Regions from separate parts of the Pseudomonas sp. LB3P25 genome, predicted to be linked through region 2. Evidence: predicted binding sites of a transcription regulator. Region 2 holds the regulator's gene; the other holds the start of a gene.

Region 1 (5,732 bases), 3.1 Mb from region 2:
CAGGGTTTCGCGAACGACCTCCTTGGCAAGGCAGGCGCATTTACCGCATTGGCTGGCAACGCCGGTGGCCTGACGGACTTCCTTATAGCTGCAGCAACCTTCATAGATTGCTTCGCGGATTTGACCGTCGGTGACGCCAGTGCAGAGGCAGACATACATAAGTGAAAACCGTCGCTGGTTGTGACTCAATTGCGATGGATCTTAATGTTAACGAGAATGATTGTCAAAGTGCTTTCTGAAAGCTTCGCGTTATAAGCGGGCGCGACTGACGAACGGTTTTCCTCAGGGCAATCTGCCAGTAACCGCGGCGACGGCAATTTTAACGAGCCGGCGAAAAACCGTTGAGGACAGCTCAAAAACGCCGTGTATGATGGTCGGTCCTTGCGAAGGGGATCGTGTCACAGGGCTGTCGCTTGAAGGTGGCAGGCTGATGCGAGCCCAGTTCTTCACGTTATTACACCAGGAGATATCCAATGAGCGTACTCGTAGGCAAACAAGCCCCTGACTTCACCGTACCGGCCGTACTCGGCAATGGCGAAATCGTAGACAGCTTCACCCTGTCGTCGGCCATCAAAGGCAAATACGGCCTGGTGTTCTTCTACCCACTGGACTTCACCTTCGTTTGCCCGTCCGAGCTGATCGCTCTGGACAACCGCATGTCTGACTTCAAGGCACGCAACGTTGAAGTGATCGCCGTTTCGATCGACTCGCACTTCACCCACAACGCCTGGCGCAACACCCCGGTCAACAATGGTGGTATCGGCGAAGTTCGCTACACCATGGCTGCCGACCTGAAGCACGAAATTGCCAAGGCCTACGACGTTGAGTCCGAAGGCGGCGTGGCTTTCCGTGGCGCGTTCCTGATCGACGACAAAGGCGTTGTCCGTTCGCAGATCATCAACGACCTGCCGCTGGGCCGTAACATTGAAGAGCTGATCCGTCTGGTCGACGCTCTGCAATTCCACGAAGAGCACGGCGAAGTTTGCCCTGCCAACTGGAAAAAAGGCGACAAAGGCATGACCGCTTCGACCGAAGGCGTCGCGGCTTACCTGACCGAGAACGCTGCTGCGCTGTAAGGCACGTTTGAGGCATAAAAAAACCGGCCGTGAGGCCGGTTTTTTTATGGGCGGGATAAACCTGACGACGGATCAGTCGTTGTAGTCTTCCCAACCGCCCATTTGTTTCCAGCGATTGACGATGCCGCAGAACAGCTCGGCCGTCTTCTCGGTGTCGTAGCGAGCCGAGTGGGCCTCACGACCGTCGAAGTCGATATCGGCGGCTTGACAGGCCTTGGCCAGTACGGTTTGGCCGTAAGCCAGACCGGCCAGGGTTGCCGTATCGAAGCTCGAGAACGGATGAAACGGGTTGCGCTTCATGTCCAGGCGCGCGACGGCGGCGTTGAGGAAGCCCAGATCGAAGCTGCTGTTGTGCCCGACCAGAATCGCCCGTTTGCAACCGTTGGCTTTCAGGGCCTTGCGGATGCCACGGAAGATGTCGGTCAGCGCTGCTTCTTCACTCACTGCCATGCGCAGCGGGTGATCGAGTTTGATCCCGGTAAATTCCAGAGCGGCCGCTTCGATGTTCGCGCCTTCAAAAGGCTCTACGCGAAAGAAGTAGGTGTGGTCGGGGTACACAAACCCTTTTTCGTCCATGCCGATGGTGGTTGCGGCAATTTCCAGCAAGGCGTCAGTGGCAGAGTTGAAACCACCGGTTTCAACGTCGACAACGACTGGCAGGTATCCACGGAAGCGCTCAGCCATCGGGTGGCGTGAACCACCTCCGCCGCCTTGACCGTCCTGTTCGTCGTCGAAATGGTCTTCACTCACGCGTGTTCCTCCAGCAGGCGCCAGCGCAGTTTTTCACCGGCGCGCAGCGGGATTACGGTCAGCTCGCCAAATGGCAGGCTGGTTGGGGCGGTCCACTCTTCGCGGACCAGGGTGATGCGATCGATGTTCACCGGCAGGCCGTAGAAACGCGGGCCGTTCAGGCTGGCAAAGGCTTCGAGCTTGTCCAGCGCGTTGCGCTGTTCGAAGGCTTCGGCATACATCTCGATCGCTGCATAAGCGGTGTAGCAACCGGCACAGCCGCAAGCGGCTTCTTTGGCGTGCTGGGCATGGGGCGCCGAATCGGTGCCGAGGAAGAACTTGTCGCTGCCGCTGGTGGCGGCGTCGAGCAGGGCTTCCTGATGGGTGTTGCGCTTGAGGATCGGCAGGCAATAGAAGTGCGGCCGAATCCCGCCCACCAGCATGTGGTTGCGGTTGTACAGCAGGTGATGCGCGGTGATGGTCGCGCCAACGTTGGCCGAAGCCTCGTTGACGAACTGCACGGCGTCTGCGGTGGTGATGTGTTCGAACACCACTTTGAGGTTCGGGAAACGCTCGACCACACGACGCATGTGCTCATCGATGAAGAATTTTTCGCGATCGAAAACGTCGACATCGCCACGGGTGACTTCACCGTGAACCAGCAAGGGCATCCCGACTTCGGCCATGGCCTCGAGTGCAGGGAAAATCTTGTCGATGCTGGTGACACCGGAGTCCGAGTTGGTGGTCGCGCCAGCCGGGTACAGCTTGGCGGCGTGAATGAAACCGCTGGCCTTGGCCTCGCGAATTTCTTCGGGTTGGGTACGGTCGGTGAGGTACAGCACCATCAACGGTTCGAAGCGACTGCCGGCCGGGCGTGCAGCGAGAATCCGCTGGCGATAGCCGTCGGCTTCCGCGGTGTTACGCACCGGAGGTACCAGGTTGGGCATGATGATGGCGCGACCAAAGGTGCGCGCGACATCCGCAACGGTATTGGTCAACACGGCACCATCGCGAAGATGAATGTGCCAGTCGTCGGGACGCAGCAGGGTCAGGCGGTCGGACATGAGGGGATTCCAGGCGGGTCAAACTGAGGGGAATGCTACCGGAAAAGACTCTTCCAGGCACTCGCTATCAAGTTTTGCAGGAAGCTTCCGATATCCAACAGGTATGCCGTAAACATCTGTGTGTCGGTCTTTTTGTTGTAGAAGCCAGTGGAGCCTCCCGTGCGCCAGCGTTATTTAGCCTTGCTCAGCGTGTTTGCCAGCCTTCCTGCGATGGCGCTCACTTTCCAGACCCGTCTGGAGAACATTGAGTGGACGGTCGAAGGAGACAAGTTCGAGTGCCGCCTGAGTCAACCGATCACCGATTTTGGTTCGGGCGAGTTCGTGCGTCGCGCTGGCGAGCAAGCGACGTTTCGTCTGAAGGCCTACAACGCGATGATCGGCGGCGGTTCGGCGACCTTGCTGGCGGCGGCGGCCCCTTGGCAGCCGGGGCGTGGCGACATCAACCTCGGTTCTGTGCAAATAGGCAGGGGCGATGTGCTGTTCAACAGTTCGCAAGTTCAGGCCGGCCGCTTGATCAGTGGCTTGATGGATGGCCGCAGTCCGGTCGTTCGACATTACTCGGGCGATGGCCGGGTGTCGGAAGTGCGTCTGTTGCCGGTCAGGTTCAGCAAGGCGTTTAACGATTATCAGGGCTGTGTGGCAAAACTGCTGCCGAAGAATTTCGAGCAGGTCAAACAGTCCGAGATTGGTTTCCCCGGCGAAGGCATCGATCTCGACGCGCAGGCCAAGGCTCAATTGCAAGTGATGCTGGATTTCATGCGGGCCGATCCGACGGTCAACCACATCGAACTCGATGGCCATTCCGACAACAGTGGCAACCGCCTGACCAATCGTGACCTGTCGAGGCGTCGGGCCCTGGCCGTCATGGAATTCTTCAAGGCCAATGGCGTTCAGGAATCGCAGATCACCGTGCGCTTTCACGGCGAGCGTTATCCGTTGGCGCCCAATACCAATTCCGCCAACCGGGCGAAGAACCGTCGGGTCAATGTGCACCTCGCGCGCGTTGCGCCCACCGAAAAGCCGGCGCCTCAGGCCACTGCATCGGCGAGCGCCGCATCGACCTCCTGAACCCGCTGTAATCGTCGCTCACTCGACATAATCTGTCGCTTCGTCGTCATAAGCTGTCGCGCCTCTGTAAATTATCCTGCATGACCGGTAGACTTGACGGCTTTCCGTAGAACCCCGTGGAGTGATGGCATGGCGGACGTAAACAAGGTCGTTCTGGCGTATTCCGGCGGCCTGGACACTTCGGTGATCCTCAAGTGGCTGCAGGATACTTATAACTGTGAAGTCGTGACCTTCACTGCTGACCTGGGTCAGGGCGAAGAGGTCGAACCTGCACGCGCCAAGGCACAGGCCATGGGCGTGAAAGAGATCTACATCGATGACTTGCGCGAAGAATTCGTGCGCGATTTCGTTTTCCCGATGTTCCGCGCCAACACCGTTTACGAAGGCGAGTACCTGCTGGGTACTTCCATCGCTCGTCCGTTGATCGCCAAGCGCTTGATCGAAATCGCCAACGAAACCGGTGCTGATGCCATTTCCCACGGCGCCACCGGCAAGGGCAACGACCAGGTTCGTTTCGAGCTGGGCGCCTACGCCTTGAAGCCAGGTGTGAAAGTGATCGCTCCGTGGCGCGAATGGGACCTGCTCTCCCGTGAAAAGCTGATGGATTATGCTGACAAGCACAACATCCCGATCGAGCGTCACGGCAAGAAGAAATCCCCGTACTCGATGGATGCCAACCTGCTGCACATCTCCTATGAAGGCGGCGTGCTGGAAGACACCTGGACTGAGCACGAAGAAGACATGTGGCGTTGGACTGTCTCCCCGGAGAAGGCTCCTGACAAAGCGCAGTATCTCGAGCTGACCTACCGCAACGGCGACATCGTCGCACTGGACGGCGTCGAAATGTCCCCGGCCACCGTGCTGGCGACCCTGAACCGTATCGGTGGCGAACACGGTATCGGCCGTCTCGACATCGTCGAGAACCGTTACGTGGGCATGAAGTCCCGTGGCTGCTACGAAACCCCTGGTGGCACCATCATGCTGCGCGCTCACCGTGCGATCGAATCGATCACCCTGGACCGCGAAGTGGCTCACCTCAAAGACGAGCTGATGCCTAAATACGCCAGCCTGATCTACACCGGTTACTGGTGGAGCCCTGAGCGTCTGATGCTGCAACAGATGATTGATGCGTCTCAGGCCCACGTGAACGGTGTTGTGCGCCTGAAACTGTACAAGGGCAACGTGATCGTCACGGGTCGCAAGTCCGACGAATCGTTGTTCGATGCCAACATCGCGACCTTCGAAGAAGATGGCGGCGCCTACAACCAGGCCGACGCGGCGGGTTTCATCAAACTCAACGCCTTGCGCATGCGTATTGCGGCAAACAAAGGCCGGAAGCTTTTCTGAGACTTTGAATACCGTAGTTGAACGACGGTAATAGAGTTGTGGCCTTGTCGGTGACAAGGCCACACATCTGAATAGGGGATCTTTCCTGCCGGACATCGTGTTATCAGCGTTCTTTTTGTTTCTGTAAACCCTTCCTTCCGTTTCCTCTCTCTGAATGCTCTTCAAGCGCTACCTGCTGCGTGTCAGGTAAAAAGAGGGATCAAGAATCGTCAGCCCACGTGAATTCAAATTGTAAGCAATGCAGAGCGTTGGTTCGTTGCGATTCTTTGCCTGTTTTGAATGCTTGGTGGCACTTTCCTTCAGTAATGCCTCCGAATCGGTACAGGTGAGAAATACGATCACTTGCGCAGGGCTTCCCTGTGGGTGCCGGTTTTTTTCAATCCAGGCGCCGAATTCCATTTTTTTGTTCAACCATCGCGCATCGACGATGTGGAGGTTGTTTAGCGGC
Region 2 (5,732 bases):
AGGTCAAGCGTCAACAGGAATTGCTGCCATCGCCAGCTCGCGCTCAGGAAACCAAGGAGCTTGGCTGGGATGACGTGACGCCGATCGACATGATCGGCCTGGAAGTCGGCTACCGGCTGATTCCGCTGGTGGACCGCAACCAGGGTGGTCAGTTGCTGGCGCGGATCAAGGGCGTGCGCAAGAAGCTGTCCCAGGATCTGGGCTTCCTGATGCCGACCGTGCATATCCGTGACAACCTCGACCTGGCGCCGAGTGCCTATCGCCTGACCCTGATGGGGGTGATCCTGGCCGAAGCAGAGATTTATCCGGAGCGCGAGCTGGCGATCAACCCGGGGCAGGTCTACGGGACGCTCAACGGCATTACCGCCAAAGATCCGGCTTTCGGTCTGGAGGCGGTCTGGATCGAAATCAGCCAGCGTGCCCAGGCACAATCCCTCGGTTACACCGTGGTCGATGCCAGTACGGTCGTGGCAACCCACTTGAACCAGATTTTGTACAAGCACTCGAGCGAGCTGATCGGTCACGAAGAAGTGCAGCAGCTCATGCAATTGCTGGCCAAAAACTCGCCAAAACTGGCCGAAGAGCTGGTGCCTGGTGTGGTATCGCTGTCGCAGCTGCTCAAAGTTTTGCAGGCTTTGTTGGCCGAACAGGTGCCAGTACGGGACATTCGCAGCATTGCCGAGGCCATCGCCAACAATGCCAGCAAGAGTCAAGATACTGCCGCGCTGGTGGCTGCGGTGCGCGTCGGCGTATCCCGCGCAATCGTCCAAAGCATTGTAGGGACTGACTCCGAGCTACCAGTGATCACCCTGGAGCCAAGGTTGGAACAAATATTGCTCAATAGTCTTCAGAAGGCAGGACAAGGCTCGGAAGAGGGCGTTCTGCTGGAGCCAAGCATGGCTGAGAAACTGCAACGCTCGTTGATCGATGCGGCGCAGCGTCAGGAAATGCAAGGTCAACCGGTGATTCTGCTGGTAGCCGGCCCGGTTCGCGCGATGCTGTCGCGATTCGGCCGATTGGCAGTCCCGGGTTTGCATGTGTTGGCTTACCAGGAAATCCCTGACAACAAGCAAGTGACCATCGTTGCGACAGTAGGGCCCAACGGCTGAGGTAGTGGTATATGCAAGTTAAGCGTTTTTTCGCCGCCGATATGCGTCAGGCCATGAAACTGGTTCGTGATGAGCTGGGCGCTGATGCCGCTATCATTGGCAACCGCCGGATCGCCGGTGGTGTCGAGCTGACGGCTGCCCTGGATTACAAGTTGTCGGCGCTGGCCCCGCGCGTTCCGAACATGGAACTCGAAGACGAGCTGCGCAAGACCCAGTCGCGGATCGTCACCGCTCAGGCCGAGCTGAGCCTGCGCAGCGATGGCGAGAGCGATAAGTCCACCAATCGCCAGTTGTTCGCCGGCCTGCCGTTGACCGCCGCCGAGCCGCTGATCGAACCGACCTACGCGGAACCCCGTCGTCCTGCACCGGCCGCGGCACCTGCCTCCGGTGGCGTGGATCCACGGGCGTTCGACTCGATGCGTTTCGAACTCAACAGCCTGCGCGAACTGATGGAAGTGCAACTCGGCTCCCTGGCCTGGAATCAGCTGCAAGGCAGCCGTCCGGCCCAGGCCAACCTTTGGCGTCGCCTGCAACGCATCGGCCTGTCCGGCCCGTTGTCGCGCGATTTGCTGGCGCTGATTACCGATATTGAAGAACCTCGTCAGGCCTGGCGCATGTTGCTGGCGCACCTGGCGCGGATGATCGCCACACCGGAAGTCGAGCCTTTGGAAGAGGGCGGCGTGATTGCCATGGTCGGCCCTGCCGGCATGGGCAAGACCACCACCCTGGCCAAGCTCGCAGCCCGCTACGTACTCAAGTACGGCGCGCAGAACATCGCGCTGGTGAGCATGGACAGCTACCGCATTGGTGCTCAGGAACAACTCAAGACGTTGGGCCGCATTCTCAATGTGTCGGTGACGCATGTCGATCCGGGCCAGTCGCTGGTGCAGGCGCTGGAGCCTTTGCTGCGCAAACGCGTGGTGCTGATCGATACCGCGGGCCTTCAGGCCAGCGATCCGGCACTGCGCATGCAGCTTGAAAGCCTGGCCGGTCGTGGCATCAAATCGAAAAATTATCTGGTTTTGGCAACCACCAGCCAGAAACAGGTTCTAACGGCCGCTTATCACAGTTACAAACGCTGCGGCCTCGCTGGCTGCATCCTGACTAAACTGGATGAAACGGCAAGTCTGGGCGAGGTGTTGAGCCTGGCCATCAGTCATGAGTTGCCGGTGGCCTACCTGACCGATGGCCCGCGGATTCCGGATGATTTACATCTGCCGCGTCGTCATCAGTTGGTCAGTCGCGCCGTCAGCGTGCAAATGCAAGAAGAACCCAGCGAAGAAGCCATGGCTGACATGTTCGCTGATATTTACCACAGCCCGACCAAGCAGGTCGGCTGAGGTACTAATGAACAGTTTTTGTACCTACATCGATGGTCTGCCATGCATTGTTCAGTTAGTGAACGCGCAGCCAGTAATGTGGCCTCCGTCTAAGTAAGACAAGGTAAAGAAAATTCATGGGCAGCATGCATCCCGTACAGGTGATCGCGGTGACCGGCGGCAAAGGTGGCGTCGGGAAGACTAACGTGTCAGTGAACTTGTCCCTGGCTCTAGCTGAGCTCGGTCGGCGCGTCATGCTGTTGGACGCCGATCTGGGGCTGGCGAACGTCGACGTTCTGCTGGGACTGACACCCAAACGTACTTTGGCCGACGTGATCGAGGGCCGCTGCGAGCTGCGCGACGTGTTGTTGCAGGGCCCTGGCGGTATCCGCATCGTCCCGGCCGCGTCCGGCACACAGAGCATGGTTCATTTGAGCCCGGCTCAACACGCCGGCCTGATCCAGGCGTTCAGCGATATCGGCGACAACCTCGACGTGTTGGTGATCGACACCGCCGCGGGCATTGGTGACTCGGTCGTCAGTTTCGTTCGCGCGGCGCAAGAAGTCTTGCTGGTGGTCTGCGACGAACCGACCTCGATCACCGATGCCTACGCACTGATCAAACTGCTGAACCGCGATTACGGCATGAACCGTTTCCGCGTCCTGGCCAACATGGCCCAGAGCCCGCAGGAAGGGCGCAACCTGTTCGCCAAGTTGACCAAGGTCACGGATCGCTTCCTTGACGTCGCCTTACAATACGTCGGCGCAGTGCCTTACGACGAAAGCGTGCGCAAGGCTGTGCAGAAGCAGCGCGCCGTTTACGAAGCCTTCCCGCGTTCCAAGTGCTCACTGGCGTTCAAGGCCATTGCACAGAAGGTCGATACCTGGCCGCTGCCTGCCAACCCGCGTGGGCACCTGGAGTTTTTCGTCGAGCGCCTCGTGCAACAAACCGCAGGACCCGTGCTATGACAGCCAGTGGCTATAACCTCTACAAGAAGTCGGCACGTGATGCGCAGTACGAGCTGATCGAGCGTTACGCGCCACTGGTTAAACGCATTGCCTACCACTTGCTGGCGCGTCTGCCGGCCAGTGTCCAGGTCGAAGACCTGATCCAGGCCGGGATGATCGGCCTGCTTGAAGTGTCGACCAAATACGACGCCAGCAAAGGCGCGAGTTTCGAGACGTACGCGGGCATTCGAATCCGCGGCGCGATGCTCGATGAAGTACGCAAGGGGGACTGGGCGCCACGTTCGGTCCACCGCAATACCCGCATGGTCAGCGACGCAATTCGCTCGATTGAAGCTAAAACCGGCCGTGACGCTAAAGATCACGAGGTTGCGGCCGAACTCCAATTGAGTCTCGACGATTATTACGGGATTTTGAACGACACCCTGGGCAGCCGGTTATTCAGTTTCGACGATCTGTTGCAGGACGGCGAACACGAAGGGCTGCACGAGGATGGCGCCAGTGCTCATCTGGAGCCGTCACGCGATCTGGAAGATGAACGCTTCCAGGCGGCGCTGGCGGACGCGATTGCCAATTTGCCGGAGCGTGAGCGACTGGTGTTGGCGCTGTACTACGACGAAGAGTTGAATCTCAAGGAAATCGGTGAGGTCCTGGGGGTCAGCGAATCTCGGGTCAGCCAGTTACACAGCCAGTGCGCGGCCCGTTTGCGGGGGCGTTTGGGGGAGTGGCGAGCGCGCTGAAGGCAGTGTGGGGACACTGCGAACGCGGCGGGTGGGGTGTTGAACCGTACCGGTCCCGATCTGTTGTGCTCCAGACAGTCATTGAGTGCTTTGCCGGATTGATTGAAATGGCGCGTCCAGGTGCTGGGCGCGTTTAAGACTGCTTGGAGGTCGAATTGGACAAGAACATGAAAATCCTCATCGTTGATGACTTCTCAACGATGCGGCGGATCATTAAAAACCTGTTGCGTGACCTTGGGTTCACCAACACGGTCGAGGCCGACGATGGCACTACCGCCATTCCGGTTCTCAACAGCGGCAGCATCGACTTTCTGGTAACAGACTGGAACATGCCTGGCATGACCGGTATCGATCTGCTGCGCCACGTGCGCGCCGATGAAAAGCTCAAGCACCTGCCGGTGCTGATGGTGACCGCTGAAGCCAAGCGCGAGCAGATCATCGAGGCAGCCCAGGCCGGTGTTAACGGCTATGTGGTCAAGCCCTTCACGGCCCAGGCGTTAAAAGAAAAAATCGAGAAGATTTTCGAACGCATCGGTTGATTTGCGAAGCCACTGCGCCACGGGGGAGCTATGGAGCATTACGAGTCTTCACAGGGCGATTTCGAATCGACTCTGAAAAAACACGCGGTCGAACTGGTCGAAAGCCTTGAAAAAGGCAGGTTCGGCGACGCTGTGCAACTGATCCATGAGCTCAATCAGACCCGTGACCGTGGCCTGTATCAGGAAGTGGGCAAGCTCACCCGCGAGCTGCATAGCGCGATCGTCAATTTTCAGATTGACCCGCACATGCCGCAAGCCGAGGAAGTCTCGCAGATCACGGATGCCACCGAGCGTCTGGGTTATGTGGTCAAGCTGACCGAGGCTGCTGCCAACCGCACCATGGACCTGGTGGAAAACGCCACGCCGCTGGTCAACAGCCTGAGCAACGAAGCCCAGGCCTTGAGCACCGACTGGGGACGGTTCATGCGTCGCGAAGTCGGGGCTGAAGAGTTCCGCGAACTGGCCCGGCGAGTCGACGGTTTCCTGACACGCAGCAGCGAAGACAATCGGGTTGTGTCGAGCAACCTCAACGACATTCTGCTCGCTCAGGATTACCAGGACCTCACCGGTCAAGTGATCAAGCGCGTGACCCAATTGGTCACCGAAGTTGAAAGCAACCTGCTCAAGCTCGTGCTTATGGCCAGCCAGGTGGACCGCTTTGCGGGCATCGAACATGACCATGAAGCGATGCTGGCAGAAAAAGATCCGCAAAAACATCTCTCTCAGGGTGAAGGTCCGCAGATTCATGCCGATAAAAGAGAAGACGTTGTGTCCGGTCAGGACGATGTAGACGATTTGCTTTCCAGCCTTGGATTCTAGGAGCACCCCTACACATGAGCTTCGGCGCCGATGAAGAGATCCTTCAGGATTTCCTGGTTGAGGCCGGCGAGATTCTAGAGCAACTGTCCGAACAGCTGGTCGAGCTTGAAAGCCGACCGGATGATGCGGACTTGCTCAATGCAATTTTTCGCGGTTTTCACACTGTAAAAGGAGGCGCCGGCTTCCTCCAACTCAACGAGCTGGTGGAGTGCTGTCACATCGCCGAGAACGTGTTCGACAT

Evidence for each region. The regulator FliA, encoded in region 2, starts transcription of late flagellar genes. The targets are predictions, from matches to a motif close to CTAAAGTTTNNNNNNNNNNNGCCGNTAA.
Region 1: ACYZTW_RS06650 (flagellar protein MotY) is a predicted target of FliA. The motif match lies at 2,936-2,963, and genes of this name have one in related genera.

The regions. Positions count from the first base shown of each region.
Region 1 is NZ_CM142711.1:1,524,889-1,530,620, forward strand. It holds gene ACYZTW_RS06630 (bacterioferritin-associated ferredoxin) at 1-159, opposite strand, end outside; gene ACYZTW_RS06635 (peroxiredoxin) at 474-1,076, shown strand; gene rnt (ribonuclease T) at 1,149-1,826, opposite strand; gene pyrC (dihydroorotase) at 1,823-2,869, opposite strand; gene ACYZTW_RS06650 (flagellar protein MotY) at 3,029-3,937, shown strand; gene ACYZTW_RS06655 (argininosuccinate synthase) at 4,067-5,284, shown strand; gene ACYZTW_RS06660 (hypothetical protein) at 5,453-5,732, opposite strand, start outside.
Region 2 is NZ_CM142711.1:5,433,709-5,439,440, reverse strand. It holds gene flhA (flagellar biosynthesis protein FlhA) at 1-1,109, shown strand, start outside; gene flhF (flagellar biosynthesis protein FlhF) at 1,121-2,449, shown strand; gene fleN (flagellar synthesis regulator FleN) at 2,566-3,396, shown strand; gene fliA (RNA polymerase sigma factor FliA) at 3,393-4,133, shown strand; gene ACYZTW_RS25005 (chemotaxis response regulator CheY) at 4,301-4,672, shown strand; gene ACYZTW_RS25000 (protein phosphatase CheZ) at 4,703-5,491, shown strand; gene ACYZTW_RS24995 (chemotaxis protein CheA) at 5,506-5,732, shown strand, end outside.